DNA from 4 places in the Peribacillus sp. TE19612 genome. Region 1 is predicted to be linked to each of the others. Evidence: riboswitches for the same ligand, from Rfam matches in the RefSeq annotation. Region 1 holds a riboswitch; each other region holds the start of a gene.
What was found. Region 1 has a riboswitch for S-adenosylmethionine ahead of ACZ9AO_RS15415 (O-acetylhomoserine aminocarboxypropyltransferase/cysteine synthase family protein). Riboswitches for the same ligand answer to the same signal wherever they lie in the genome.

Region 2: it holds a riboswitch for S-adenosylmethionine, as region 1 does, so the genes downstream of both, ACZ9AO_RS01525 (Na+/H+ antiporter NhaC family protein) here and ACZ9AO_RS15415 (O-acetylhomoserine aminocarboxypropyltransferase/cysteine synthase family protein) in region 1, are expected to answer to the same signal.
Region 3: it holds a riboswitch for S-adenosylmethionine, as region 1 does, so the genes downstream of both, ACZ9AO_RS14685 (YezD family protein) here and ACZ9AO_RS15415 (O-acetylhomoserine aminocarboxypropyltransferase/cysteine synthase family protein) in region 1, are expected to answer to the same signal.
Region 4: it holds a riboswitch for S-adenosylmethionine, as region 1 does, so the genes downstream of both, ACZ9AO_RS17590 (hypothetical protein) here and ACZ9AO_RS15415 (O-acetylhomoserine aminocarboxypropyltransferase/cysteine synthase family protein) in region 1, are expected to answer to the same signal.

Annotation. Positions count from the first base shown of each region.
Region 1 is NZ_JBWCCL010000008.1:99,609-106,951, reverse strand. Features, by position in the region: gene ACZ9AO_RS15435 (YuzK family famiily protein) at 452-592, opposite strand; gene ACZ9AO_RS15430 (MetQ/NlpA family ABC transporter substrate-binding protein) at 1,403-2,239, opposite strand; gene ACZ9AO_RS15425 (methionine ABC transporter permease) at 2,255-2,923, opposite strand; gene ACZ9AO_RS15420 (methionine ABC transporter ATP-binding protein) at 2,916-3,950, opposite strand; SAM riboswitch class I at 4,104-4,216, opposite strand; gene ACZ9AO_RS15415 (O-acetylhomoserine aminocarboxypropyltransferase/cysteine synthase family protein) at 4,334-5,644, opposite strand; SAM riboswitch class I at 5,745-5,852, opposite strand; gene ACZ9AO_RS15410 (thioredoxin family protein) at 5,997-6,305, opposite strand; gene ACZ9AO_RS15405 (toprim domain-containing protein) at 6,309-6,674, opposite strand; gene gcvH (glycine cleavage system protein GcvH) at 6,769-7,152, opposite strand; gene ACZ9AO_RS15395 (arsenate reductase family protein) at 7,248-7,343, opposite strand, start outside.
Region 2 is NZ_JBWCCL010000001.1:321,013-328,355, reverse strand. Features, by position in the region: gene ACZ9AO_RS01550 (DUF2975 domain-containing protein) at 1-187, opposite strand, end outside; partial or broken gene ACZ9AO_RS01545 (transposase) at 381-689, opposite strand; gene ACZ9AO_RS01540 (LysR family transcriptional regulator) at 819-1,697, opposite strand; gene ACZ9AO_RS01535 (chromate transporter) at 1,943-2,572, shown strand; gene ACZ9AO_RS01530 (chromate transporter) at 2,620-3,165, shown strand; gene ACZ9AO_RS01525 (Na+/H+ antiporter NhaC family protein) at 3,508-4,815, opposite strand; SAM riboswitch class I at 5,005-5,112, opposite strand; gene ACZ9AO_RS01520 (SOS response-associated peptidase) at 5,444-6,115, opposite strand; gene ACZ9AO_RS01515 (hypothetical protein) at 6,175-6,330, opposite strand; gene hutG (formimidoylglutamase) at 6,654-7,343, opposite strand, start outside.
Region 3 is NZ_JBWCCL010000007.1:240,951-248,293, forward strand. Features, by position in the region: gene pdxS (pyridoxal 5'-phosphate synthase lyase subunit PdxS) at 1-383, shown strand, start outside; gene pdxT (pyridoxal 5'-phosphate synthase glutaminase subunit PdxT) at 388-984, shown strand; gene ACZ9AO_RS14670 (SDR family NAD(P)-dependent oxidoreductase) at 1,128-1,874, shown strand; gene ACZ9AO_RS14675 (TetR/AcrR family transcriptional regulator) at 2,048-2,635, shown strand; gene ssuE (NADPH-dependent FMN reductase) at 2,822-3,355, shown strand; SAM riboswitch class I at 3,636-3,744, shown strand; gene ACZ9AO_RS14685 (YezD family protein) at 3,901-4,044, shown strand; gene ACZ9AO_RS14690 (phosphoadenylyl-sulfate reductase) at 4,213-4,929, shown strand; gene sat (sulfate adenylyltransferase) at 4,959-6,107, shown strand; gene cysC (adenylyl-sulfate kinase) at 6,151-6,750, shown strand; gene ACZ9AO_RS14705 (nitrite/sulfite reductase) at 6,767-7,343, shown strand, end outside.
Region 4 is NZ_JBWCCL010000009.1:250,927-258,269, reverse strand. Features, by position in the region: gene ACZ9AO_RS17605 (amidohydrolase family protein) at 1-1,106, shown strand, start outside; gene ACZ9AO_RS17600 (nuclear transport factor 2 family protein) at 1,508-1,876, shown strand; gene ACZ9AO_RS17595 (GNAT family N-acetyltransferase) at 1,950-2,420, shown strand; SAM riboswitch class I at 2,538-2,649, shown strand; gene ACZ9AO_RS17590 (hypothetical protein) at 2,752-3,033, shown strand; gene ACZ9AO_RS17585 (methionine ABC transporter ATP-binding protein) at 3,245-4,264, shown strand; gene ACZ9AO_RS17580 (methionine ABC transporter permease) at 4,286-4,936, shown strand; gene ACZ9AO_RS17575 (MetQ/NlpA family ABC transporter substrate-binding protein) at 4,958-5,830, shown strand; gene ACZ9AO_RS17570 (M20 family metallopeptidase) at 5,864-7,066, shown strand; gene ACZ9AO_RS17565 (Fur-regulated basic protein FbpA) at 7,251-7,343, shown strand, end outside.

The sequences.
Region 1 (7,343 bases):
AATAATACCTCCGTGAACTAATTCCAATTTTATTACCAGAAAGTAAAGATTACTTTCATTACTATAATTTACGTAAAAGCATTCTCACTTTATTCTCATTCCAATTTTATAACAAATCCAATTTAGAATCAACTAAATAGATAGAGGTTTCCACTTCTGCCATGTTAAAAACCTGTCCAATTCTTACAATACTAACAGATATGGCCTGTTTACTGCATATTCATACTTATTTTAGCTTTTGTTAAAATTATCTTATTATTCGGCAAATCTTCGTCCTTATTACTATATGTTCAAAGAATTCGATTGCAAGGTATGAACGTTCCGCTTTAAAAAGAAAAAAATCGGCCTGTCAGGTATTATGTAAGTTTATCCAATAAGGAAACCCTTATTTTATGGACCACTTTCCATTTTACCTCTACAGACCGATCTTTTAAAGAATTCTTTTATATGCTTAGCCGTGAATTTTGCGTTGTAGGTCGTGGACCATTTTGTTGCACTTTACATGTTCCCTATCCCGTTCTTTCTCAACCTCGATACGGAGGTCTAAGTTTCTACTGTACTCACTGTAGCCAATCCCATGTGAAGACTGCATCGCCTTTTCCATTTCGCTTGTTACATTTAGATCCAGAGTATTGATAGTGAACCATCCTTTCAAATTTGTGTATCATTTTTTCCTTCATTATCTCTATACCCTTTCCTTTCCTGATTAAACATGAAAAGAATTAAATTAAGACGCAGACTGAAACAACCTGGATCATCATTATCCGAACTTAGAGAAGTGAGGCACTTTATCATGGAAATCCTAACCGGCATTGAACGGAATACAGAATGTAGGTGAAAGTGATTCTATCTGATTGTTTAGTCTTAGTGGATTGGAACGGAAGGTACGAGACTCCTGCGGGAAAGCGAGCCAAGGGAGACCCCGCAGGCGCAAAAGCGCCGAGGAGGCTTCCGGACCGCCCGCGGAAAGCGAGTGCCTGAAGTGGAAAGTAACGTTCAAATTTTGAAAACCTAAAAATCTAAAAAACTGTAGACAAACTAAAAATCATGACCGACGCACTATGTAAAAGCTGAATGGACAAACCAGCTCGCTTATTTATTTATGCGTCAGCAGACCGTAACGGATTTGTGTTGGGACGATAGTTACACCCGGAAATACTCGTATTAAGTGCCTCTGATTGAACAAGTGATTAAGAAAGCTGTAAAACCTGAAGCTGTTGACGCAGATTCCGCAACCATGCTTATGTGTAATAAGAGCGTTTTGGTTGTTATCTATGCCCATCGGCACTCAATAGCTATTATCGATTCAAATCCATTATAAAATCAAAAAGGTTTCGGAATGAGACCATTCCGAAACCTTTTTAAACTGCGACCTGAATTAAATCAGGCCGCCATTCTCGAATTATTTATCCGCCGGTACAACTGCACCTTTGTATTCTTTAAGAATGAAATCTTGTATTTCTTTAGAATGCAATACTTCTACAAGCGCTTTGATTGCTTCTTTATTTTCGTCACCTTTGTTTACGGCAATGACATTCACATAAGGTGATTCGGAATCTTCAATCGCAATCGAATCTTCAAGCGGATTCAAACCGGCGTCAATTGCATAGTTGGAGTTGATCAAGACTGCATCGCCTTCGCCGCTCTCATAAATTTTAGGAAGCAGGGCCGCTTCATAATCGGCATCGAATTTAAGGTTTTTCTTATTTTCAACGATGTCTTTTGTTGTAGCCGTCGTTTTATCGATGCCTTCTTTCAAAGTGATCAGGCCATTCTTTTCCAAAAGGGATAAAGCGCGTCCATGATCAGCAACAGAGCTGCTCATAATAATTGTTGCGCCTTCCGGAAGTTTATCAATGCTTTCATATTTTTTTGAATATAGAGCAATCGGCTCGATATGGATTCCGCCAGCATTGACGAAGTCATATCCATTTTCTTTAATTTGCCCCTCTAAATATGGAATGTGTTGAAAGTAGTTAGCATCCAATTCCTTATCATTCAACGCCTTATTTGGTAAAACATAGTCCTGGAATGTTTCAATTTCCAAATCGATTCCTTTTTCTTTAAGAAGCGGTTTAGCTTCCTCAAGGATTTCTGCATGTGGAACATTGGATGCCCCTACAACTATTTTCTTCGATTCTTTTTCCGTATCGCTGCCGCTTTTATCCTTTTCACTTCCACAAGCAGCCAAAGCGATAGATAACACTAAGATTAATGCAAATCCTAAAAACTTTTTCATCCTATTCATCTCCCTTTATCTTTTGTCCAATTTAGATGTAATCACATCTCCAATAATTTGAATTATGAAGACGATAATTAGAATAACGATCGTCGCTACAAGCGTAACGTCATTTTGATTTCTTTGATAGCCGTCCAAATAGGCTAGATTACCAAGCCCGCCTGCGCCGATGACCCCGGCCATCGCGGTATATCCAACCAATGCAATCGATGTTACCGTAATCCCGGAAATAAGGGCAGGCATCGACTCTGGAAGAAGGACCTTCCAAATGATCGTGCTCGTTTTTGCCCCCATCGATTTAGCGGCTTCAATTACACCTTTATCGATTTCACGAAGTCCGATTTCAACCATACGCGCATAAAATGGGGCCGCACCGATAATAAGTGCCGGCAGTGCAGCGTTCTCACCGATCATGGAACCGACAAGCGCTTTAGTGAAAGGAATGAGCAGCACGATCAAAATAAGAAATGGAATGGAACGGAATATATTGACGACAGCACTCATGACTCCGTTGACAGCCCGGTTTTGCCACATATTACCCTTCCCTGTCAGGAAAAGGGTCAATCCTAGTATTATGCCTATAAAAAAGGTTGCCACTACAGAGACGCTTGTCATGTAAAGCGTTTCTTTCGTAGCTTCAATGATGTCTTCCCAATCAACATTCGGCAATAATTCTTCAAGCATGAGTAATCACCTCCACGCCTACCTGCTGTGCTTTAATGAATTCGATTGCGCGGAGCATTTCATCCTCTTTGCCATCTAGATGGATAAACAATGTTCCATATGAACCGCTTCTTGTTTGGGATATCTTACCTTGAACGATATTGACATCCAACTCGAAGTTACGTACAAGCTTGGTGATCAATGGGCTTTCTGCATGATCACCTACAAAGGTCAATTGAATCACTTTGCCTGCTGGATAGCGTTCGAGCAAATGGTCCATCGTTTCTTTCGTTTCTTCTGGTTCCGTTACCTGTTGGACGAAACGCTTCGTCATTTGTTCTTTAGGATTCTTGAAGACATCCAGGACAGGACCTTGTTCAACAACCTGCCCGCTTTCCATCACGGCGACGCGATGGCAGATTTTACGTATTACATGCATTTCATGCGTAATCAAGACGATCGTCAATCCCAAACGCTGATTGATGTCAACAAGCAATTCGAGTATGGAGTCGGTAGTCTGCGGATCCAATGCAGAAGTCGCTTCATCACACAGCAGCACTTTAGGGTCATTTGCCAGAGCCCTGGCTATTCCCACCCTTTGCTTTTGCCCTCCGCTTAATTGCGAAGGATAGGCCTTTTCCCTGCCTTCAAGTCCGACTAACTTGATCAATTCGTTCACACGCTTGGTGCGTTCAGGTTTAGAAACTCCTGCAATTTCCAACGGGAAAGATATATTCTCCTGAACGGTCCTTGACCATAATAGATTGAAATGTTGGAAAATCATGCTGATTTCTTGACGGGCCTTACGGAGCTGAGCCCCTTTAATTTTTGAAATTTCCTTTTCAGCCACCACAACGGATCCCTCTGTCGGTGTTTCCAATCCATTGAGCATTCTGATCAAAGTACTTTTCCCCGCTCCACTGTAACCGATGATCCCGAAAATCTCGCCTTTATTTATTTCAACATTCACATTATTTACAGCCTTGATCGTCTCACTGTTTCCTTTTCCTGTTCGGAACAGCTTACTGACTTTCGTCAATGTTATCATTAACCCTCACCTCTTTTATCCAATAAAACCTATGAACTTAGTTGATTTCTCTACATTATTAGTCTGTTTCTCCTATCATGTAAAAGTTTTCCCAATTAAAATAGAAAAAACCTTTCTGCATGAGCAGAAAGGCAGGTGAAGAAACAGGCCTTCCTCTCATCTTCCAAAGTGATTAAACTTTGTGTGAATTGGCACCTTTCCAAGGAAATCTCCTTGTCGGTTGCCGGGTTTCATCGGGCACATCCCTCCACCTCTCTTGATAAGAGCTAATATATAGAATATTTGTACATCATTAAGTTCTTTAGTATGGAGAAATTTTATCATAGATAAAAAAGGAGCGCAATGTATATTATTTCTAGTTCAAGAATGAACAGGAACTTTGCTTAAAGCGTTTTGGAAGTCAAGGAGACGATGTTCGTCGCTTTTTCAATTGCCTGCTCCAAATCTTCTATTAAGTCTTCTACATTTTCAATCCCAATCGATAATCGGACTTGATCGGCACTTACACCCGCTTTCGCAAGACCCGCCTCATTCAATTGTTGATGGGTCGTACTGGCTGGGTGGATGATCAAGCTCTTCGCATCCCCTACATTCGCCACATGGGACCATAATTCCACCGAATTGATAAGTTTTGCCCCAGCTTCGCGATTACCTTGAATCCCAAATGTCACGACAGATCCAGCTCCCTTTGGCAAATATTTATCCGCAAGGGCTTTATCGGGATGATCCTCATCACCAGGATGTGAAACCCAGGTCACGGCAGGATGGTTTTTTAAATAGTTTATGACAGACTTGGTGTTCGATAGATGCTCTTTCATCCTTACATGCAGCGTTTCAAGTCCAAGCGTAAACTGGAATGCACTTTGGGCACTTAGTGCAGGACCCAAATCACGGAGCAACTGGACTCTGGCTTTCGTTATGAATGCGGCAGGTCCAACTGCCTCGGCGTATACCAGACCGTCGTAACTTGGGTCAGGCTCCGTGAAGCCAGGGTAGTTTGGCGAGTTCCAATCGAATTTCCCTCCATCCACGATGACACCGCCTAGCGTCGTTCCATTTCCAAGAAGCCATTTTGTAGCGGAATGGATGACAATATCCGCTCCAAAATCAATCGGTCTGCAAAGATACGGTGTCGCGAAGGTATTATCAATGATTAAAGGTATGCCGGCTTCATGGGCGATTTCCGCTACCGCTTCAATATCAAGTACCCTCAAACTTGGATTTCCGATCGTTTCAGCAAAAATGGCTTTAGTTCTTGGCGTAATCGCCCTTTTGAAGTTTTCAGGATCATCGGGAGAAACGAACTTCACTTTGATCCCATATTTAGGAAGAGTATTTTCAAAAAGGTTATACGTACCGCCATATAATGTAGAGGCAGAAACAATCTCATCCCCTGCAGCAGCGATATTCAGGATTGAAAGTGAGATGGCGGCCATTCCGCTTGCTGTTGCCAATCCGCCGATACCGCCTTCCAATAAGGCCATCCTTTCCTCAAAAACACTGACCGTGGGATTATGAAGCCGTGTATATATATAGCCATTCTCCTTTAGGCCAAATAAATTCGCTGCATGGTCGGTGTCTTTGAACAAGTATGCATTGCTTTGGTAGATAGGAACGGCACGGGCACCTGTTTCATCAGCTTGCAGACCGCCATGAACACTCAATGTTTCGAAGCGCAACTTTTTCTCTGACATATGAATTCACCTTTTTCTATGGATTTAGTTGGAATTATATGAAATCCGGCTTTTTTATAAACAAAAAAACCACTTCAATAAGAAGAGGTTTCAAGAACACACCTCATCTACCAGAGCCAACACTCTGCTGGAATTAGCACCGTATATAAAAATTTATACCGGTTGCCGGGCTTCGTCGGGCCAGTCCCTCCGCCACTCTTGATAAGAACTATTAAATTCTGCCATTACTTTATTCAAAATATAGCATTTTAGATTAAATCAGTCAATGAATTGTTAGAATATTCTTTGTTTTTTTCTTCTCTCATTCAAATGTTAGCAACAAAGAAAACCAACCGCGTTTCTGATTGGTTTCCTAGCTGATTTCCTTAAGCAATCCGTACAAATAAGGAACGGATTGAAAGGCATATATTTTTTTGTGCAGCTGCCCTTCTTTGAAAAGCAATAAGCAAGGAACACTTTCGATTTCATATGATTCGGCAATTGCTTGGACATAGTTCATATTCATTTTGCCTGCCTTCAATTCCGGAAAAAGCTCCAAGGATATCGTCAGCATCTTGGAGGCCACCTGACAGGTGCCGCATAAAGGTGTATATAAATATAAGCAAAAGGTTTCCCCATTTCCAACAGCAAGCTTACACTCTTCTTCTTTCCATTCTTGCATCAATTAGTCGTTCACCCTTTGACTTAGAAATTTCATTTTCACATTCATATTGGCAGATAGGAGCACAGTTGCGATATGATGTTCGGGTGAGCTCTCCACTTCTTTGTACATTTTATTAATATACAGGTGGTTCGCTTCCGGCATTTCCCTTCGGAACTGCTTCCGCAGCTTTTCTCCTGATTCATCTGCGTCAAAAAGGAGATAAACATCACGGTCCATCAATTCATCCACTAATTCATCCAGCTTAGTTAATGATATGGTCCCATTCGTACATATTATTTCCACATCTTCATTTAAAACGGAGGCAACTTTTCTTCTATCGGAACTGCCTTCTACAATGATCACTTTATCGAATTCGTCCCACTCCATGTCATCACTCCATCTCACGAATTATGTGCGCAACTCACCCACTGTACAAATGAAAAAGAGAGCAGGCCTTTTCAGTCCCCCCTCTCCTTTCTTTTTAACCGTTGATTAAACTCTCATACTCTTCAGCGCTCATCAAGTTTTCAATATCACTGACATTAGATGGTTCAAGCACGACCATCCATGCCTTTTCATAAGGAGACTCATTTACATATTCAGGGTTGTCACTTAAATCTTCGTTTACTTCAACAACCTTGCCACTGATAGGTGCATAAAGCTCAGAAACGGTCTTAACGGATTCAACACTTCCAAATGGTTCGTTCGCTTTCAATTCATCGCCGATTTCCGGAAGCTCAACGAATACGATGTCCCCAAGCTCGGACTGTGCGAATGCCGTAATTCCAATGCGCACTGTTCCATCTTCCGTTTTGACCCATTCATGTTCTTTAGTGTAACGAAGTTCTTTTGGTGTTGTTGTCATAATTAACCCTCCATATGTACATCTTATTTTATCTATTCCATTATAAGGTAGATTGTTTGTTTAAGTAAGGAATTAACCAAATATTTTGTGAAATTTCAGTTCCAAACCTGTTCGAATTGCTCTTCTTTGAAACCTACCGTCACTTTGGTGCCATCCGTAACAATCGGCCTTTTCAGAAGCATGCCATCTGT
Region 2 (7,343 bases), on a different contig from region 1:
CAGAAAACGCAATACAGAATCCGTATGCACATACTAAAAAGGGGATTAGGAAGTAAGCCGTATCTGGATGTACCCTTGCATCTCTAACGGCTATCTCAGGCAACCAGATACACAAAGCAAGCACTGCAATTCCAGCCAGAAAAATAATTACCTTTAAGAAAGTGGTTGAACCTCGTTTAACATTCATTTAAAACACCTCACTTATTTAATGACAACTTGATTTTAGCATATAATTTATCGTATAACAGTAAATTTATATTGTTTTTATTTATATTATTATTGTTATTGTTATTGAAATATCTTTTTAATTTTGACAAAAATAAAAAGCACTTCTCATTACAAAGAAATGCTCTTACTTTAAAATGTTAAATTTACAACGTTCTTCTGGTGCGTTGAAGAGGCGTGTTTGTGAGGTCGTTGAAGGTTTGATGGCAGGCTTTACAGCGGTAACGCTGCTGTTCCACCTCTCCAGCACGTGTTTTGATAACGTATTTACCAAATCGCACAACAAAATGGCTGTCGCAATGTGGGCAGACAAGACTAGCTTTATGCTTTTGTACCTGGATTTCATAAATTGCACGAATAGGAGCCGACATCGGTTTCGTTCGAGACTGCAAGAATTATACAAGTTGCTGTTTATCGCTTTCATTTAATGCTTCGGCGAGCTTCTTTATTTCCTTTAACTCCACGCTATATCATCTCCGAACCATCATTATATCTTTTATTATGCCCATTAATCCCTTTGTTTGTCTAACCGAAGGCTGAAAAACCAAATACAACATGCCCCTCCCGATAGAGAAGAGCTTTTAGTCCCATCCTTATTGAAGGAAATCAACAAATTTAGACACCCCTATTTTATTAAAACGCTTGTTTTTCCTGACTAGCCATAAATTTCTTGCCATATTTATTCTGTATATATCCACTTCCCGCAAAAAGCCTTGCTCCAATTCCCTGGCCACTGTCAACCTTGGCAAAATGCTGATTCCAAGTCCAGCTTCAACCGCACTTTTTATCGCTTGTGTACTGCCAATCTCCATGTAGCTTTCAATTTTTTCTAAAACCCCATGCTCCCTTAGCATATTTTCTACGATAAGCCGTGTTCCGGAAATGGATTCACGCCAAATCATCCTTTCATTTCCCAATTCCTCTAGCTGAATTTCTTTTCTGTCTTTCCATGGGTGGTCTGATGGACATACCAATATCAATTCGTCCTCGGCGAACTTGTCTACAATAAAATCGGTGTTTTCCACAAGTCCTTCCACCAAGGCCAAATCAATGACATCGTTTGAAAGATCCTCCAGAACCCGGGGTGTATTTTTTATCGTCAATGTCACTTTTATTTCTGGCTGTTGTTTTTTGAATCTCCCAAGCAAGCTAGGCAACAAATACTCGCCGATAGTCAAGGAAGCCCCTACTATGAGATTTGCATTGTACTTCCCCGTCGATTGCTGAATCACTTCTTTTGAATGGTTGAAGTCATTTACTATGGCTTTTGCAAAAGGGTATAACAGCTTTCCTGCTTCTGTAACTCTCAGCCTTCCTTCCTCACGGTCGAATAACAAAGTGTTATAATAATTTTCCAGTTGATGGATCTGCCGTGTTACAGCGGGCTGAGATAGGAAACTTAACCTTGCTGCCTGGCTTATACTTCCTTCATCCACCACTAAACAAAACATTTTCAGATTTTCCAATTTCAAGAAAACGACCTCCATGTTTTTAGATAGTTTATTAAAATGATAGCATCATTAGGTAAATGGTGAAATGAAAATAGTGAGATACATTCTAAGGCTATTCAATTATTGGCGGCATTCTTTATAAAACGGATGAATCTTCTGGGTATAACGTTTTGTTATACCCGATGATTTTGTTGCAATTTACCCAGCCCTTTTTCTTTGATATGTTAATGATAAGAATTAAACAAAGCATGCAAAGGAAGTGACTGATGTCAATGAAAGGACAATGGAAAACTCTATTCCAATTATTTTGGACCTTTTTTAAAATAGCACCTGTCACATTCGGAGGCGGGTTTGCGATGATCCCTTTAATCGAAAATGAAGTGGTCGAAAAGAGAAAATGGATGAAAAGCGAAGAAGTTACGGATGTTTTTGCTTTATCTCAGTCCGTACCGGGAGCTGTCGCCATTAACTCCGCCACCTTTATCGGCCATCGAATTGCCGGAATGAAGGGGGCAATGGCAGCCATGATCGGTGTTTCATTACCTACCTTTTTAATTGTTCTGCTCCTGGGCATTGTGTATTTTTTCATTCAGGATAATCCGAAGGTAGAATCTGCATTCATATCTATCAGAGTTTCCATAGTAGCCATCATCGCCTATGCGGCTATCAAGATAGGAAAAACGGCAGTTGTAGACAAATCAACTTTCTGTATTTTAATAGCAGGAATTCCCGTCCTCTTCTTTCTTCACCCTGTGATGGTTATATTAGCAGGAGCTCTAGCGGGTATTGTGACCATCTCCATTAAGAGAAAATTAGGTTACGATGTCAAGATGGACAAAAAAGATAGGAAAATAGAAGAAAATGATTTCGAACCTTTCATGGGTGCTGGCATATAGGTAAATCAAAAAAGGTTTAACTAATTTTCAAGAAAGCATGTGATGGAATGATGGTATTGTGGGAGTTGTTTAGCACCTTCTTTATTATCGGCTTTGTATCTTTCGGAGGCGGATACGCCATGATTCCCGTAATAGAATCGGAAGTCTCACAGCATGGATGGATGACAACGCAGGAATTCACCGATATAATCGCCATTTCCGGAATGTCCCCAGGACCTGTCACCGCCAATAGTGCCATTCTCGTTGGCTATTCGACTGCTGGGTTAGCAGGAGCCATATCATCTGCTCTAGGTATCTTGCTTCCTGCCATTATATTCGTAACCGTTATAGCTACATTTTTCAGCAAATTGAATCATTATCCAGTTGTTCAATCCATGTTTTATGGATTAAGACCGATTGTCACTAGTTTGATCATCTTTGCAGCGATCAGTTTAGCACTTTCCAATCATATGATAGCCGTGAACTTTTCATGGCATACGATAAGCTTATTACTCGTTTTTGGTTTATCGTTATTTGCCCTAATGAAATTACGCTGGCATCCAGCCTATGTAATTATTCTTTCCGGTTTAGTTGGTGTTGTCCTCTATTCATGACAGGTGTCGCACACACAACCATCATTAATTTGGACCGGAATTAAGCAGAAAAATTGAAAAATGATTGATACTATATAAGTGCGAGAAAACTTTATTAAGTTTATGTATTTACCATACAGAAAACACCCTGCATCCAATGATTCAGGGTGTTCAGACTGTAGACAAACTCAATGAAATTTTAGGGGTTTGTTCAATTTAAACGTTGATTTCCCCTCCAGGCACTCGCTTTCCGCGGGCGGTCCAGGAGCCTCCTCGGCGCCTTTGCGCCTTCGGGGTCTCCCCTGGACTCGCTTTTCCCGCAGGAGTCTCGCACACCCGCTTCAATCAACTTTGTTTTAACTTTTAGTTCTTCGATCCATTATTTCCCGGCTGAAACCGTGGAAAACCAATCAGGATTGCAATGATGCCACAAAGTCCAATCAGGATTGGGTAATATGAATACGGCAAGATGCTTAACGGAGAAATTTTTGCTACCCCTGCTGCAACAAGCAGTTGTGCTCCATATGGGATCAACCCTTGGATACAACATGCAAAAATGTCAAGGACGCTCGCCGATTTCCGCGGATCAATTCCATATTTTTCAGCAATATTTTTGGCAAGTGGCCCGGCAATGATAATCGAAATCGTGTTATTTGCCGTTGAAAGGTTCGTCAAACCAACAAGCCCCGCAATGCTGAATTCCGCCCCTTTTTTCGATTTGCTATTTCGCGTCACAAGGTGGAGTAGAAAATCGATACCGCCATTATGTTTGATTACAGCTACCATACCTGCAATTAAAATGGCAAGGAAGGAAATTTCATACATTCCAGCCATTCCTTCTCCAACTTTTTGGATGACACCCAACGGTTGATAACTTCCATCCGCCAACCCGATAATTCCGGCAAATACGATTCCGATCGAAAGGACCAAGAACACATTGACTCCTGCCAATGCAGTGACCAATACGCAAAGATAAGGAAGAATCTTCACCCAATCATAAGACTGTTGGGAAATGTCAGCTTGTTCACCCATCGTTAAAATTCCTAGGATGGCACATGTGATGATGGCTGCAGGTAAAACGATGAAAAAATTCACTTTAAACTTATCCTTCATTTTCGTTCCCTGAGTTCGGACTGCAGCGATTGTCGTATCTGAAATGAATGAAAGATTATCCCCAAACATCGCACCACCAATAACGGCCGCCATTGAAAGGGCAAGCGAAATATCTGTTTGCTCACTAATTCCAACCCCAATAGGTGCCAGGGCAACAATCGTTCCCATGCTTGTCCCCATGGATAGTGAAATAAAACAAGCGATGATGAAAATTCCTACCATTAATAGATTTTGGGGAAAAACAGCTAAGGCAAGATTCACTGTTGATTCAACTGCCCCCATACCATTGGCAACTTCGGAAAAAGCTCCGGCTAAAAGGAAAATGATTACCATTAACATAATATTGGCGTCACCGGCACCTTTACAGAAGATATCAACCTTTTCATTGAATGTCTCTTTCCGATTCATCGCCAATGCAGCTGCCGATGCAATGGATATCGCTACAATCACCGGAAATGAATAAAAATCTTTAGTGATGATTCCGGACCCAATAAATAAAATTAAAAATACGACAAATGGGATCAATGCCCATGGATTCCCTTTATTGTTTGCACTCATGATGTACACCTCTTTTTATTTTTCCCGCGACATGTGTCACAGCTCTTATTCTATTAACAGTTTTCGCAAATAACTCCAATTTGAACCTACCTGATTATCCAGTCATGGAGCTGTAGCAAAAAACTGGCATAAAAAAGACCCCTTCTATTTAACAACAAGAAGAGGTCTTTTAATTTATAAAAAACACCCTCCTTATCTTTCAGGCGAAAATCAGCCTGCTGGATTTGGCACAGCACTCCATTTAAGTCCGCTGCCGAGACATCTTCGGGCCAGTCCCTCCGTCTCTCTTGATAAGAAGATTACATTATATAATTTATCAAAAATTACGATGCCTGCCAGAAAAGTACCACGCTGGAACTTGCCTGAGTTCGTGACATCGAAAGTCGTTTTGAAAAGCAAATATAACAGTACAGCATTTCGCCTATTTTCGCAAGGGGTAATTTTTAAAGTGTTTCACATGTACTCCTTACTGTTTATAAAGAGATCTAAGTTGATTGGAGCGGGGGTGCGAGATTTCTGCGGGAAAAGCGAGTCCTGGAGGCAACGTCAAATTGTATAAACCATAAAAAAATGCAGACAAACTCGATTTCCACCGAGTTGTCTACATTCTGAGAAATCTAATGAACTCTCAGCAAATTTGTTGGATTAGGTTAGGTGTATTATTTTTAGTCGAGTTTACATCAGTCGATACTTCAAATGCTTCCATCTGTTCCGAATCGAATGACTTTAAATACCGTTGCAGATATGCAGGATCATTAATGGAAGGATTCAACCAATCTTTTTCATCTTCTGGTTTTAGGATGACAGGCATGCGGTCATGAATGCTGGTCATTAGCTCATTTGGCACAGTTGTTATAACGGAGCACGAATAGATGCTGATGCCTTCAGGAGATTTCCAGGATTCCCAGAGACCGGCCATTCCAAATGGAGCATGATTCTTCAGTTTTATTCGCATCGGTATTTTTCTTTCTGGTGTCTTCTTCCATTCATAAAAAGAGTCAGCGATTATCAAGCATCTCTTCTTCTTATACGCATTCCTGAAGCTTGCTTTCTCAGCAATGGTTTCCGCTCTGGCATTGATCATTTTGTAGCCCGCTTTTTCGTCTTTTGCCCAGAAAGGAATGAGTCCCCACCGAAGATATCCAAGCCGATTCCTTACCCCGTCATTAATGACGGAGAGCACGGATTGGGAGGGAGCAATATTGTAGCTGAATTGGTATTCCTCATCAAATGACCCTTGAATATCAAACCGTTCTTTTATTTCTTCTATGTCAGTGAAAAGAGTGAAACGTCCACACATAATATCGCCACCGTATTAAGATTTATTACAGTGTATCAAATGGAACGGGCAGTCACAAATCAGCGTTCTAAAATCCTGATATCAGTAAATGGTTGATTAAATAATTCGCTGGAAATCAAAAGAGTGCCAAGGACTTCTCTTTCATCTTCAGCTTTAATGATTTCCGACAAAATTAAGGTACTGCCATTCCTAACCGTTACTTTATATTCATTCATGGAATCCCTCCTCAAAAGGCTAGATGGTTGTTATTATAAACCAAAAACCCACAAGTATCAGTATTGAACTTAGCAGAGTCATGGAAAATCTACATGCCTTTATACTTTAAATGGTTAGTCGAACGAAGCAATGCCTGGGACCATGAATCCTTGTGAAGGAGGCGCAAAAAACTGTCCATGAATGATTCATGGACAGTCTGGGCGCTTTAAAGGTTTTTCGCTTCAATACTGAAGATAACATTAAGGAAAGCCCCAACAGTCGATACGAAAAGAAACGCTCTTTCTAGTAAGACCGAATTGGAGTTGCCGCCATCCCATGTCCATTATTTAAAATGCAGCAAAACCTCATTTATTAAATGCCCTGCCAGTGTAACGGTCTTATTATTTTCGTCCAATGAAGGGTTCACTTCAGAGATATCAAATGAGAGGATCTTTTCATTCGATACGATATGCCTAATAATGGCTCGGACCAATTTCGGATCCAGTCCAAACGGCGATGGTGCACTTACCCCAGGTGCGTAGGCTGAATCAATAACATCCGTACATAATGTAAGCATGATATAGTCATTTTCCTTAGCGAATTCATTTATCCTCCGCTTCGTTTCATCCATTTCGTATAATGACAAATCTTCTTCCAATATGTAGTCGACATTACTCCTCTCTGCAGTTTCAAATAGTGCCTTCGTATTCCCCTGCTTCTGAATTCCGACACATAAATAGCCACAACTTTGATCTTCGTCCAAAATCTGCTTAAACATCGTGCCAGATGAAGTTTCATTTTCATAAGGTCTCATATCAAAGTGAGCGTCAATATTAATAATCCCTAGTCTAGCTTTTGGTCCAATGGATTTCCTAATCCCAAGATAATGGCCATACAGGGTTTCGTGACCTCCCCCAAGTATGATAGGAATCGCTTTACTCTCCAAAATCCGAGCAACAGCTGATCCCAGTTGAGATTGGGCGGCTTCCATATCTGTACTTTCACATATTACATCGCCAGCATCCACCAGCTC
Region 3 (7,343 bases), on a different contig from region 1:
AGTCACAAATTCGCAAAGTGAGCATCATGAGTGATGATGAATTAATGACAGAGGCAAAAAATCTTGGAGCCCCTTTTGAAATTTTAAGAGAAATCAAACGCACAGGTAAATTGCCTGTAGTTAACTTTGCAGCCGGCGGAATTGCCACTCCAGCAGATGCTGCATTGATGATGGAATTGGGAGCAGATGGCGTTTTCGTTGGGTCTGGTATTTTTAAATCTGAAACTCCAGAAAAATTCGCATCCGCAATCGTTCAAGCGACTACATATTTCACCGATTATGAATTGATTGGCAAGTTGTCAAAAGAATTGGGCAGTGCAATGAAAGGCATTGATATTTCCAAACTAGCTCCGGCAGAACGGATGCAGGAACGTGGATGGTAATATGATAACGATCGGTGTTTTGGGATTACAGGGAGCGGTTGAAGAACACTTGAACCAAATCAAAGCTGCCGGCGAACAAGCAATTATAGTAAAAAAACCGGAGCAGTTGCAGGAAATCGATGGCTTGATCATTCCAGGCGGAGAAAGCACGACGATGAGGAAGCTAATGGATCGTTATGGATTTATGGAACCGGTTAAAACTTTCTTCGAAGATAAAAAACCAATTTTTGGTACATGTGCTGGGATGGTATTGGCGGCAAATGAATTGACTGGCGATGAGAAGGCCTATCTTGGACTAATGGACATTTCCGTGAAAAGGAACGGATTTGGACGTCAAAAGGATAGTTTCGAGGCTGAACTTTCAATCAAAGGAATGGAAACCCCTTATAAGGCAGTTTTCATCCGGGCGCCATTTGCTGATGGAATTGGAGAAGGTGTAGAAGTATTGGCTGTTTATGAAGAGAATGTAGTGGCTGCGAGACAAGACCATGTCCTCGTTAGTGCGTTTCATCCAGAATTAACAGGTGATGATCGTTTTATGCAGCTTTTCATTGAAATGGTGAAGACATCCGTAAGTAAGGCCGAATTGAAAACCTGCTAATCAAATGAAGCTGTCCTATTAATAGGACAGCTTTACTTTTGAAAGCTCAAAACTCTATAAAAATACATATTGCTTGAATTTACTATTCTTAACTTTTATAATAAAAGTAAGTGTTCACTTACTTAGTTGAAAGGGGAATGTATATGACAGCAAGAGTTGCAGTTATTACAGGGGGAGCAAGCGGTATAGGCCGAGCCACATGCCTGAAATTCGCAGCAAAAGGGGACAAGGTCGTTGTTGCGGATTTTAATGAAGAAATGGGCCGGGAAACCGTTGATCAGATAACAGCTAATGGTGGAGTGGCCATTTATGTTAAAACGGATGTTTCTAAGCAGGAAGATGTTGAATCGTTAATCAATAAAGCAGTGGAAACATACGGAAGGCTCGATATCATGTTTAATAATGCCGGCATTGGTGCGGGCGGTATGATCATAGACCAAGATATGGAAGGTTACTACAAAACGATTGGAGTGAACCAGCACGGAGTGGCCTTTGGAATCATGGCAGCAGGACGGAAAATGAAGGAACTGGCTAACAAGGGAGTCATTATAAATACCGCTTCTGTATTTGGCTACTTAGCTTCCCATGGGACTTTTGCCTATCAGGCGACTAAAGGCGCTGTAAGAATGATGACACAGACAGCAGCTTTGGAATTGGGTGCTTATGGCATTCGCGTTGTGGGCATTGCGCCTGGCGGGGTTGACACTCCTATCATACAAGGTTATAAAGACATGGGAATCATTGATAAATTGAATGCAAGTCAAATGCGCGGTGAATTGATTAAGCCAGAAGCCATTGCAAATGCCGTCTATCTATTATCGTTAGAGGAAGCGGATGCGATCAATGGAAGTGTAGTCATGGTCGATGATGGCTATGCATCTTTTAAGTGATTTTCATAAATAGAAAACATCGTCCCAACCAGACGATGTTTTCTATTTATGATATATGGGAATATTGAATTCTAATAGATCAAAGGTAATATTGACCGATAGATACCAGCGATATATCATGGGAAATAGATGGGTGAAACCGGTCTTATCTTTATAAAAGAAGGTTGATATTTTTGAAAAAAGGGCAGCAAACCAAAGAACGAATCATAAATGTAGCCCGGAGTCTTTTTGCCACTAAAGGTTTTGACATGACAAGAACGAATGAAATTGCCTCTGCATGCAATGTTTCCGAAGCTACTATTTACAAATACTTTGACAGCAAAAAAGATTTGCTTTTGGCTACAATTACCCCTAATGAAAAAGAGGAATCTGAAGATGGGACTAGCCATCTATCCACGGATGATCTAGTGGAGAATCATGTTACTACCATGATAAAAAAAATTCTTGAAAATAAAGAACAGTTTTCGATATTATTTAGGGAAACACAATTCGATCAAGATATTTCAAAGCAATATGTAGATCAGATTTTCAAACCAAATGCCAGGCATATTGAAATACAGAAGAGAATAGATAGCGGAGAGATACAATATATCTCTGATATTATTTTATTTAATGTAGGGATCATTTCTTTCACATTGGCTTTATCTACACATTATGAGATCCATCAACAAAAAAAGGAGCCATATTTTACTTCTGAACGAATTAAGAGCATTGCTCAACTTTTGGTATATGGTATTCATGGGAAACAAAATCATACATAATGAAACGGTCATATTTAAGGGCATGAGCATCAAGCCGTAAATATGACCGTTTCTTTTTTCATTCAGAGTAGATGTCTAGAGTGTAAGATTTGACTTATATTTTTCAGACAATTACGATAAATGTATACTTCACGAAATGCTTTAAGAAAATTATATCTGGAAATCTTGTAACATTGGAGGGTATCAATGAGCGATATCGTAATTTTATCAGGAAGTCCGGCTATTCCATCAAGAACGGACATTTCACTAAAACATATTCAATCATTAGTCGAAAATGCAGGATTTACTACAGCTTATTTCTCGATTACGGATTTCTCAGCAGATGATTTATTCCAAGGGAAATATAATAGCGAGGATATCTCAAAGCTTTCAGAGAGAATTCAAGCAGCCAGAGGAGTCATTATAGGTTCACCGGTTTATAAGGCTTCTTATACAGGTGTATTGAAAGCATTGATTGATTTGCTGCCAGAAGGTGCTTTTAAGGGTAAGCCGGTGCTGCCAATCATGATTGGTGGAAGTAACAGGCATCTATTGGCGATTGACTATGCGCTTAAACCATTAATTTCAATATTAAAAGGCGAGCCGCTGCAGGGGATTTATTTTGTTGATAAGGAAATAGATAAACAGAATCCAGAAAACCCGATCAATGATTTGCATTTAATTGATCGCGTCCAGAGTCAGGTTCAAGAATTTGTAGAAGCGATACAGTTAAGAAATTAATGACTTCAATAAATTAATTCCTTCCATAAAAAGACTGGAACCCTAGAAATTTTTTTTAGAATAACACGCGTCAATAATAGGCCTAATAATGAAAATAGACTCATTTTTTTGGAGACTTTATCTAAAAAGACGAGTCTATTTTCGCATTTATATGAACATAAAATCATAAATTGAATAGTGTGTATAAAAATAACAGTTCATCCATAATATTAAACCAAGTTATTTTATAAGAAAACTCCATTGACAAGGATTAAATATATGTTAATATTTAAAATAATAAAACTTATCCAGAGCGACGGAGGGAATTGGCCCTTTGAAGTCCAGCAACCTGCATGATGGATGCAAGGTGCTACCTCCAACAAAATGTTGATCATTTTGGAAGATAAGGTAAAGATATTTACCTTGCGATCTTTCCATCATGGAAAGATTTTTGTTTTTTGTGAAAATTTTAGGCAGACCATAATAATGTAAGGTTGTATGGAATTATATAAATCTAAGAAATTTAAAATAAAATATTCGCGGATTTTCTTAAAGGAGGAACTGGTTTGGATAAAGAGAATCAGCTTGAAGAAATTTTTGAACGACTTCAAGAAATGCTTAATTCAATGAAATATGGATCCATTACACTTATTGTCCAGGATGGTAAAATCATTCAAATGGAAAGAAATGAAAAACTAAGAATTAAATAAGGTATCTGCTGACTAGAAAAACTAGAGGCGGGTTTAACTGATATAAAGAGAGTATTGGTTAGATTCGTCTCTTTTTCCTAGATTTAAATAACCCGGGAATATTACAACGGGAATTGATCAACAGTTACTCTAACCTAATACAGCAAGTTTTTAGAGGGGGCTACAAAGTTGGCTGCATTAATAAACTATGAAAATTTCAATACAGGGGACTTCCCTGTATTTCCTGCAGACAGTGAGACAAAAGGTGCTTTGGAAGTTCTGCAATGGGCGAATGACCATTATGGAGACAAACTGATTTATGCTTGCAGTTTTGGTATTGAAGGCATCGTGCTTACGGATTTATTGGCGAAGGTCAATCCTTCGGCTAAAATAGTTTTCCTTGATACAGATGTTCATTTTGAGGAAACTTACCAATTGATCGAGGAAGTGAAGAAGCGATATCCGAAGCTTTTGATCGAAATGAAGAAACCTGACTTGACGCTTGAGGAACAAGCGGCGGAATATGGCGATGAATTATGGCTTAGTGATTCCAATAAGTGCTGTAACATCCGTAAAATCGTTCCGCTTACAGATGTGCTTTCATCGGCAACAGCCTGGCTTTCGGGACTGCGGAGGGAGCAATCCGAAACTAGGGCTAAGACCGAGTATATCAATAAGGATAATAAGTTCAAATCTGTTAAAATATGCCCACTCATACATTGGACATGGAAAGATGTTTGGCGCTATGCCCACAAAAATGGACTTCCATATAATGTCCTGCATGATAATGGATATCCGAGCATTGGATGTAAAACGTGTACTGCACCTGCCTTCAATGCAGATGATTTACGCTCAGGCCGTTGGCAAGGAGCTCAAAAAACGGAATGCGGATTGCATTTATCTTAAATAAATAGAAACCATAGGGGGAAATTAGCATGACAATCAGTTTACCGCACGGAGGAACATTAATCGATCTTTGGGAACCAAAATATGATTTTAGTAAAATTACGAAGTCAATCGAAATCGATGAAATTGCTTTAAGCGATCTTGAATTGATAGGCACTGGTGCCTACAGCCCGATTAAAGGATTCTTTACAAAAAGTGACTATGAGACAGTGGTAAAGGATATGAGGCTTAGCAGCGGACATGTATGGAGCATCCCGATTACGCTGCCTTTGACCGAAGAAACTGCAGAAAGCCTTACTATAGGTGAAGAAGTAACATTAACCCATGAAGGTGAAACTTACGGGGTTCTCTCCGTTTCCGATATTTACACTCCAGATAAGCAATTGGAAGCGACATTGGTATATCAAACAGATGATGAGAAGCATCCTGGAGTGAAAAATTTATATAACCGCGGGGATGTATATGTCGGCGGGGAAATAAAGTTGATCAAGAGAATAGAGCGTCCGCTATTTCAAGCTCATTATTTGGACCCAGTCGAGACAAGGAAGGCTTTCGCTGAAAAAGGATGGGAAACGGTTGTCGGTTTCCAAACGAGGAACCCTGTTCACCGTGCACATGAATATATTCAAAAGACAGCATTGGAAATCGTCGACGGTTTATTCTTAAATCCTCTAGTCGGTGCCACTAAATCAGATGACATTCCGGCAGATGTAAGAATGGAAAGCTATAAAGTGCTGCTTGATAAATATTATCCTAAGGATCGCGTCTCCCTTGCAGTTTTCCCTGCTGCCATGCGTTATGCAGGACCTAGAGAAGCCATTTTCCATGCGATGGTCCGTAAAAATTATGGTTGTACCCATTTTATCGTCGGACGTGATCATGCGGGTGTGGGCGATTATTATGGCACATACGATGCTCAAAAAATCTTTGGGAATTTCAATGCAGATGAGTTAGGGATCACGCTATTATTCTTTGAACATAGTTTTTACTGTAAAGCATGTGGCAATATGGCTTCCGCTAAAACTTGTCCGCATGGCAAGGAAGACCATGTCATCCTGTCTGGAACGAAGGTAAGGGAAATGTTGCGTAATGGAGAAATTCCTCCAGCTACCTTTAGCCGTAAGGAAGTCATCGAGGTGTTGATCGAAGGTCTAAAAAAAAATGAAGTTTATAACTGATTGGACATAAATGGAAGGTTCACATGAAGAGGGGGATTATCAAATGAGTAAAAGTACGAATGTCACATGGCATGAGACGTCATTGACCAAGGAGCACCGACGGAAGCAGAACGGCCATGAAAGCACGGTTCTATGGTTTACAGGACTATCGGGTTCCGGAAAATCAACGATTGCAAACGCGGTCGCTAAAGAGTTATACAATCGGAATATTCGAAGTTATGTTTTGGATGGTGATAATATCCGTCATGGCTTAAATAAAGATTTAGGTTTTTCTGAAGAAGATAGAACCGAGAATATTAGGCGGATTGGTGAGGTTTCCAAGTTATTCGTGGATAGTGGGCAGTTCGTATTGACCGCTTTCATATCACCTTTCAGGGCAGATCGGCAGATTGTACGTGATTTACTCGAAGAAGGGGAGTTTATTGAAGTATACATAAAGTGTCCGATCGAAGAGTGCGAAGTGCGTGATCCAAAAGGGCTTTATGACAAGGCCCGTAAAGGCATCATTAAAGATTTTACCGGAATCGACTCTCCATACGAAGAACCTGAACAACCGGAAATCATTTTAGAATCCGACCAATACAGCATTGAAGAGTGCGTTGAACAGGTAATCGGCTATTTGACAGCAAAGAAAGCGATCTAATCAAGGAGGAAATGTAATGGTTTACGAGAAATTTTGGTCGGAAAATCCACTAATCGCTAAAAATAAAACGGAAATCTGGAAATTGGAAAAAGACGGCTTGAAGATATTTGATGATATTCCGCATTATGCAGCAAATGGGTTTGATTCCATCCCTAAAGAGAAATGGGATATGTTCAAGTGGGCAGGTCTATACCTGCAACGGCCAAAAGAAGCTGGTTATTGGATGATGCGAGTCGTTATTCCCGGAGGTATCCTGACTTATGATCAACAAATAACTCTAGCTAACATCGCAAAAGATTACGGGAGGGACGTATATGACATTACAACCCGTCAAGCCATTCAATTCCACTGGCTGACCATCGAACAGGTCCCGGATATTTTGAATCGTTTGGAAAAGGTTGGAATGACTACGGCTGGTGCTTGTGGTGATATAACCCGTAATATCATCGGTAATGCATTGGCAGGTATCGATCCTGATGAACTTTTTGATACACGCGATGTACTTTATGATGTATTTGAATATTTCCGCCTTAACGAGGACTATTCGAACCTTCCGAGGAAATATAAAATGTCCATAAGTGCCAATATCCATA
Region 4 (7,343 bases), on a different contig from region 1:
TAATGACCCTTTTACGCGGTATCGGGGACGATATGCTGCTGAAGCCATGGCTTGAAACGAAAATATGGCCGATCGAAAGCCAGTTTACAACGGAAATCGCCTCTGTAAGTTCACAGCTAGGCATTATGGAAATGATGAAATCAGGAACCACGACATTTTCGGATATGTTCAATCCTAATGGAATAGATGCAGGTGCTGTCATGGAGACGATAGGCAAAACAGGAATGCGCGGAGCCTTTTCCTATACGATCTTCAGCTTGGGTACCGAAAAAGACCAGAAAGCGAACCTCATGGGGGCTGAGCAGTTTTCAAAAAACTATAAAACATTTGCCGATGGCCGCCTGACTACCATGGTTGCACCACATAGCCCATATGCCTGCACACCTGAAGCGATCATGGAAAGTGCACGAATTGCAAAAGAGAATGATTTGATGGTGCACATCCACGTATCGGAAACGGACTTTGAAATCCTCGACATCCAAAAACGTTACGGATCCCGTCCTGTCGAGCACCTTCGCCGTCTAGGCCTGTTCGATCAGCCTACCGTCATGGCACATGGTGTGGTCCTTAATGATGAAGAACGGGCGATCCTAAAACAGCATGATGTTCGCGTTGCCCATAATCCAATCAGTAACCTGAAGCTCGGATCTGGGATAGCAGATGTCGTCAGCCTTCTTGATGCAGGCATTAAAGTGGGAGTGGCAACAGATGGCGTCGCCTCCAATAACAACTTCGATATGTTCGAAGAAATGAGGACAGCCGCATTACTGCAAAAGGGAATGTATAAGGATGCCACAAAATTCCCTGCCCAAACAGCACTCGCCATGGCCACAAGAATGGGCGCCGAAGCGATAGGCATGGGTCATACAGGATCACTGGAAGCTGGTAAAAAAGCAGATTTCATCACCATTTACCCATATAACAAAGAACACCTGCAGCCACTGAGTGAAGCCTATTCGCACCTTCTTTATGCAGCGCGCGGAAATGACGTATGTGATGTATACATCGATGGCAAAATGGTCGTGAAAGATGGCCGCTGCTTAACGATCGATGAAGAAAAAGTAATCGCCGAAACCAATCGTCTTCAAGGAACCCTATCACGATAACACTGATGGGAGAACAACCGGATGCACAGAAGAAAGGAGCTGCCATTTGCAGCTCCTTTTTTTTATGGGTTGCGGGAGTAATTATTTAGAGGTATCGAATGGCAGTAAAAAAGGAATGGCCGCTAGTATTGTGGAATAAATGGTTTACTTAGAAATCCGTTGTGAGTCCAGTTACGAAGTAAGCCAGCTAAAAATAGTAATAAAATGGGGACGGCAAAAACGGTTAAAAACGAGAAAATGCCGCTGACCGCAAGATGAGCCAACTGCTAATCAGCAAGCAGCTGGATAAAAAATCTTAAATCGCATGGTTCATGAATTACTGAAAATCTACGTATTAATTATTTACGATTTTCCTATTTCGTTTCTTCGAGGGAAATGGTTGAAAAAGGAGGATAAGATGAATGGACAGGGAATCTTCATTGTTAAAAGAGCATTTGTATCAGCTGGAGGAGAAATTGTTAAAATCTGAAGTTCGTACATCCCCAGAAGTGCTTTCATCCTTATTGAAAGATGATTTCTTTGAGTTCGGCAGTTCGGGTAACATATGGTCAAAAAGCGATTTTATGGGTCAAGAGGGAGCCGGAGCGGTGAACATGACATTAAGTCAATTTGAGATGCATCCATTGTCTGATGATACCGTGTTAACTACATACCGGATTTTTGATGAAGATAAGCTGGAACATACCTTAAGAAGTTCAATCTGGAAATGTGCGAATGGAAGATGGCAGATGTTTTTTCATCAAGGCACAAAAACAAAAGGGCCTCTTTAAGCCTTTTATTTATGAAAAAGAAAGTTTTTCCTGCTTGAAAACTATTTCACTAAAATGATAAGGGTGGATGAAGTTGATTTTTCGTACCATTGATACGGACAAAGATAAAGATACTATCATTAATTTCCGGAAAGATTCCTTTGTTGTAAGTTTTGGAACTGATGCTGGTTTTGGAGATGAACATGCATATCTGCAACGAATGGAAGAAAGGGTCCGCAAATTTCCGGATGGACAGGTGATCATTGAAAAGGACCAAGAACCGATTGGACAAATGGAACTTCAAATTCGGGAGTATGAAGGAACTGAAATTGGCTATGTGAATCTATTTTATCTTATTCCCGAATACCGCAGTAAAGGCCTTGGCAAGGAATTGGTTCGCTACGCAGAAAACTTTTTCAGGCAATTTAATGTATCCGAATATCATTTAAGGGTTTCTCCGGATAATCAAAGGGCGATTTCTTTATATACGAATTCAGGCATGGTGAAGATTAGGGAAGAAAATGAAAAATACCCTGTATGGAGAATGAGCAAATCATTATATTGATATAATTAAAAAGTGTCGATTCACTATACTATGAAACTATTTATCGCGATGAAAAATATGGTTGACTTTAGCGAAATTAGAATATATAGTGAAGGACATAATTAAATATAACGTTAATTCTTATCAAGAGATGTGGAGGGACTTGGCCCTATGATACCTCGGCAGCGGGTTTTTACTTTTGTAAAAATACTGTGCTAATTCCAACGGACGAAAGTTTGAAAGATAAGAAGGAGCTTTTCTTAGATAATTAATTTAAGAGTTTACTCTTTTTTATGTCTAAAAGAGGCCTCTTCTGTCTGATGACGGAAGAGGCCTCTTTTGTTTATTCAAAATGTATATGGTTATTTGGAGAATTGGCGCAATTACTCGTGAGTTTCACGTAATTACTCGTGAGTTTCGCGCAGTTACTCGTGAGTTTGGCGCAATTACTCGTGAGTTTGGTGCATTTACTCGTGAATTTCGCAGATTTACTCGTAAGTTTGGTGCATTTACTCGTGAATTTGGCGCAATTACTCGTGAGTTTGGCGCAATTACTCGTGAGTTTGGCGCAATTACTCGTGAGTTTCGCGCAATACTCGTGAGTTTGGCGCAATTACTCGTGAGTTTCACGTAATTACTCATGAGTTTGGCGCAGTTACTCGTGAGTTTCACGTAATTACTCGTGAGTTTGGCGCAATTACTCGTGAGTTTGGTGCATTTACTCGTGAATTTCGCAGATTTACTCGTAAGTTTGACAGAATTTAACCCTATCATTATGAAGCGTTGCAAAGCTCTTCTCTCTGGATAAGGAATTCGTACAAATAAACAGCATGGGGGGAGATTGGATGATTGAGTTTCAAGGTGTTAAAAAGGTTTATCAAACAAAGAAACAGACTGTCGAGGCTTTGAAGGGCATTGATTTGACAGTGGAAAAGGGGGATATATTCGGGGTAGTCGGTTATAGCGGGGCCGGAAAGAGTACGTTGATCAGGTTGGTCAATTTGCTTGAACATCCTTCAGATGGTTCGGTGGTTGTTGGGGGCAAGGATTTAACCAAATTAAGCCCGAAGGAATTACGGGCAGAAAAGAAAAAAATCGGGATGATCTTTCAGCATTTCAACTTACTAAACTCAAAAACTGTTTTTGATAATATTGCCATGCCGCTGGTTTTATCGGGAACTACTCCAGCTAAGGAAATTCAAAAACGTGTAGGCGAGCTGTTGGAGTTCGTTGGCTTATCGAGCAAAGCAAAGAGTTATCCGGAACAATTATCCGGCGGGCAAAAGCAGCGGATCGGCATTGCGAGGGCATTGGCTACGAATCCATCGATCTTATTGTGTGATGAAGCTACGTCGGCATTGGATCCACAAACAACGAGTGCAGTTCTGCAGCTATTAAAAAAAATTAATAAAGAATACAATATCACCATTTTGCTAATCACTCATGAGATGTCTGTCATTCGGGAAATTTGCAATAAGGTAGCGGTCATGGAGGGCGGCTGCGTCGTTGAACAAGGTTCGGTTTTCGAAGTTTTTGCCAAGCCGCAAACGGATATTGCAAAAAACTTCGTGAGAACGGTCATACATGACGAAATTCCACAAAGTTTCTTAAAAAGCATAGGGTCCCATATCCCGATTATTTGGAAAATTAATTTTATTGGAACTACTTCGGGTACTCCTTTACTTTCAACCATCTCGAAGAAATATGATGTTCATTTAAGTGTCTTATCAGCCAATATTTCTGAAATCCAGGAAACTCCTTTCGGGAATTTGATCATTGAAGTGACGGGGAGCAAAAATGAGGTCGACAAGGCTTATCAATATATTAAAGATGAGGGGATTCTCGTCCAGGAGGTGCAAGTATAAATGGGTAATACGCTTTGGGGAATGGAAATAACGGCAGAGCAGCTGTCGACAGCTTTCGGTGACACACTTTATATGGTAGCCATCTCATTGATATTTTCCGGATTGATCGGGCTTCCGCTCGGTATCCTGCTTGTCATTACAAGAAAGGGTCACATCCTGGAGAATAAATGGATTTTTAATGTATTGAACCCGATCATCAATATCCTGCGGTCCGTTCCTTTCATCATCTTGCTTGTAGCACTCATTCCGTTTACAAGAATGATTGTCGGCAGTGCGATCGGAACGAATGCGGCCATTGTTCCGCTAATCTTTTACGCGGCTCCTTATATTGCCCGGCTTGTGGAAAACTCGCTGTTGGAAGTGGACAAAGGGATCATCGAGGCAGCTCAGGCGATGGGGGCGACAACATGGCAAATCATTTACCGCTTTTTGATTCCCGAGGGACTTAGCTCGTTGATCCTAACATTTACAACAGCGACAATCGGGCTTGTTGGATCTACGGCGATGGCAGGTGCCGTCGGTGCCGGCGGGGTCGGGGATTTAGCCTTGGCTTACGGTTACCAAAGGTTCGATACGATGACGATGATCGTCACAGTAGCGGCGCTCGTGATCATCGTTCAATTATTGCAATCCACCGGGAATTTTGTTTCAAGAAAAATCAGAAGAAGATAAAAATAACAGGAGGTTGGAAAAATGAAAAAAATCTTATTAACGATCATGGTATTGGCATTGGCCATCGTGGCTGCAGCATGCGGGAACGAAGAGGGTGCATCAGGGAGTTCGGATGATGTGAAAACAGTGAAAGTCGGTGTCAGCAGCGGGGATACGAGAACATGGGAATACATTGTCGATTTGGCGAAAGAGGAAGGGCTTAATATCGAACTGGTCACTTTCAATGATTATATCCAACCGAACCTTGCGTTAAGTGAAGGTGAAATTGATGCCAATTCATTCCAAACGGTCGCCTATTTCGATGAATTCGTTCAAGATCAAAATCTGAAATTGGAGGCCATCGGGTCGACTGTCATTGCACCTATGGGCCTTTATTCGAAAAAACATAAAAGTCTCAAAGATCTTCCGGATGGTGCTACGGTAGCCGTTCCGAATGAAGCAACAAACTTTGGCCGTGCACTGCTCCTGCTTCAGGAAGCTGGATTGATTACATTGAAAGAAGAATTCAATGGATCGGGATCATTGGAAATCATTAAGGAAAATCCGAAAAACTTGAAAATCCAACCTGTTGCTGCCGGCAATACACCGCGTCTATTGGATGATGCCGATGCTTCAGCTATCAATAATAACTTTGCCGTCGAAGCAGGCCTTACATTAAAAGATTCTTTATTCCATGAAAGTAAAACGGCGAAACCATATATTAATATCATTGCAGTTAAAAAGGGTAATGCCGATCGTCCTGAGCTGCAAAAATTAGTGGAGCTTTACCAATCGAAAGAAGTGGAAGCGTTCATTGAAAAAACGTTTAAAGGAAACACCATTCCTGCCTATGTTTCTGTAGATGAATTAGTGAATTACCAGGATGCATGGACAAAACCAGCTAATGAAAAGTAATGGATGTATTCAAGAAAAAGGGGAGATTAAGACATGGCGAGAGAATTAGTGCTGAAGCAGCATAAGCAAATCATTGAAGATCATATCGACCTTCATTCCGAATTATATATCGAAACGAGTCAAGCCATTCATGCCAAACCTGAAATTGGAAATCAAGAGTTCTTCGCTTCGGATACATTAACCGGAATACTTCAAAATGAAGGATTTGAAGTGACCCGTAATATTGCCGGGCATGAAACAGGGTTCATCGCCAAAAAAACCTCTTCAAAGAAAGGACCTACAATTGCCTTTTTAGCCGAGTATGATGCATTGCCGGGTTTAGGCCATGCTTGCGGACATAATATCATCGGCACAACGAGTGTGGCAGCAGGCATTTCCCTGGCTCAAGTGCTGGAGGAAACGGGCGGAGAGGTGATCGTTTTCGGAACACCGGCTGAAGAGGGAGGGCCGAATGGAAGTGCAAAAGGAAGCTTTGTGAAGCACGGTCTATTTGATGGGGTGGATGCGGCCATCCTTATCCATCCTGCCGGGCAAACGGGTATAACAAGTCCGTTTTTGGCTGTCGACCCCCTTGATTTTCATTTTTACGGGAAGTCAGCACATGCAGCAGCTGCACCTGAAGAAGGCGTGAATGCACTTGACGGGGTGATTCAGCTGTTCAATGGCATTAATGCTTTGCGCCAGCAGCTCCCTTCAGAGGTCAAAATTCACGGAATCATCACCAATGGCGGGGAAGCGCCTAACATCATTCCTGAATATGCTTCCGCCAGATTTTACATTAGAGCAACAACATGGAAACTTTGCCAGGAAGTATCCAATAAAATACGTGCTGTTGCTGAAGGGGCAGCACTTGCCACAGGAAGCACGGTTAAAGTGGAACGTTTCCAAAATGAAGTACTCGATTTTGTCATCAATCCAGTTCTGGATGGACTGCTAAAAGAAGAACTGACTCAATTAGGGGAAGCGGTGGCTCCTCGAAAAGAGAGTGGCTTTGGCTCGACGGATGCAGGTAATGTAAGCCATGTAGTGCCGACAGCACATCCTTATATAAAAATTGGACATGATGAGTTGATTGCCCATACGAATGAATTCCGCGACTGTGCCAAATCTTCTGCTGGAGACAAAGCCATCCTGACCGGAGCAAAAGCTCTAGCACTTACGGGGTATAAATTGCTTTCGGATAAAGACCTGTTGGATCAAGTGAAAGCGGCATTTCATGAAGCGAAGCAAAAATAAATAAGATGCAGGAAAAAATAGTTGACTGCGGATAACAGAGTTAGTATTATAATAATACCGAGTAATTAAATAGGAATTATAGGTTAATTGACCGGAAAACCGGAGACTTTTCTTTCATGTAAAGAGGTGTCTCCGGTTTTTTTGTGAATGGGCAAGTCAATACGTATTAAAAGGAGGATTTATCATGGGGACATTATTGCGTAAAGCCATTGAGAAAAAAAGGAACTTCCTGATCAACAAGTTGATTAACAAGGGAGTTTACAAAAAGAATGACATC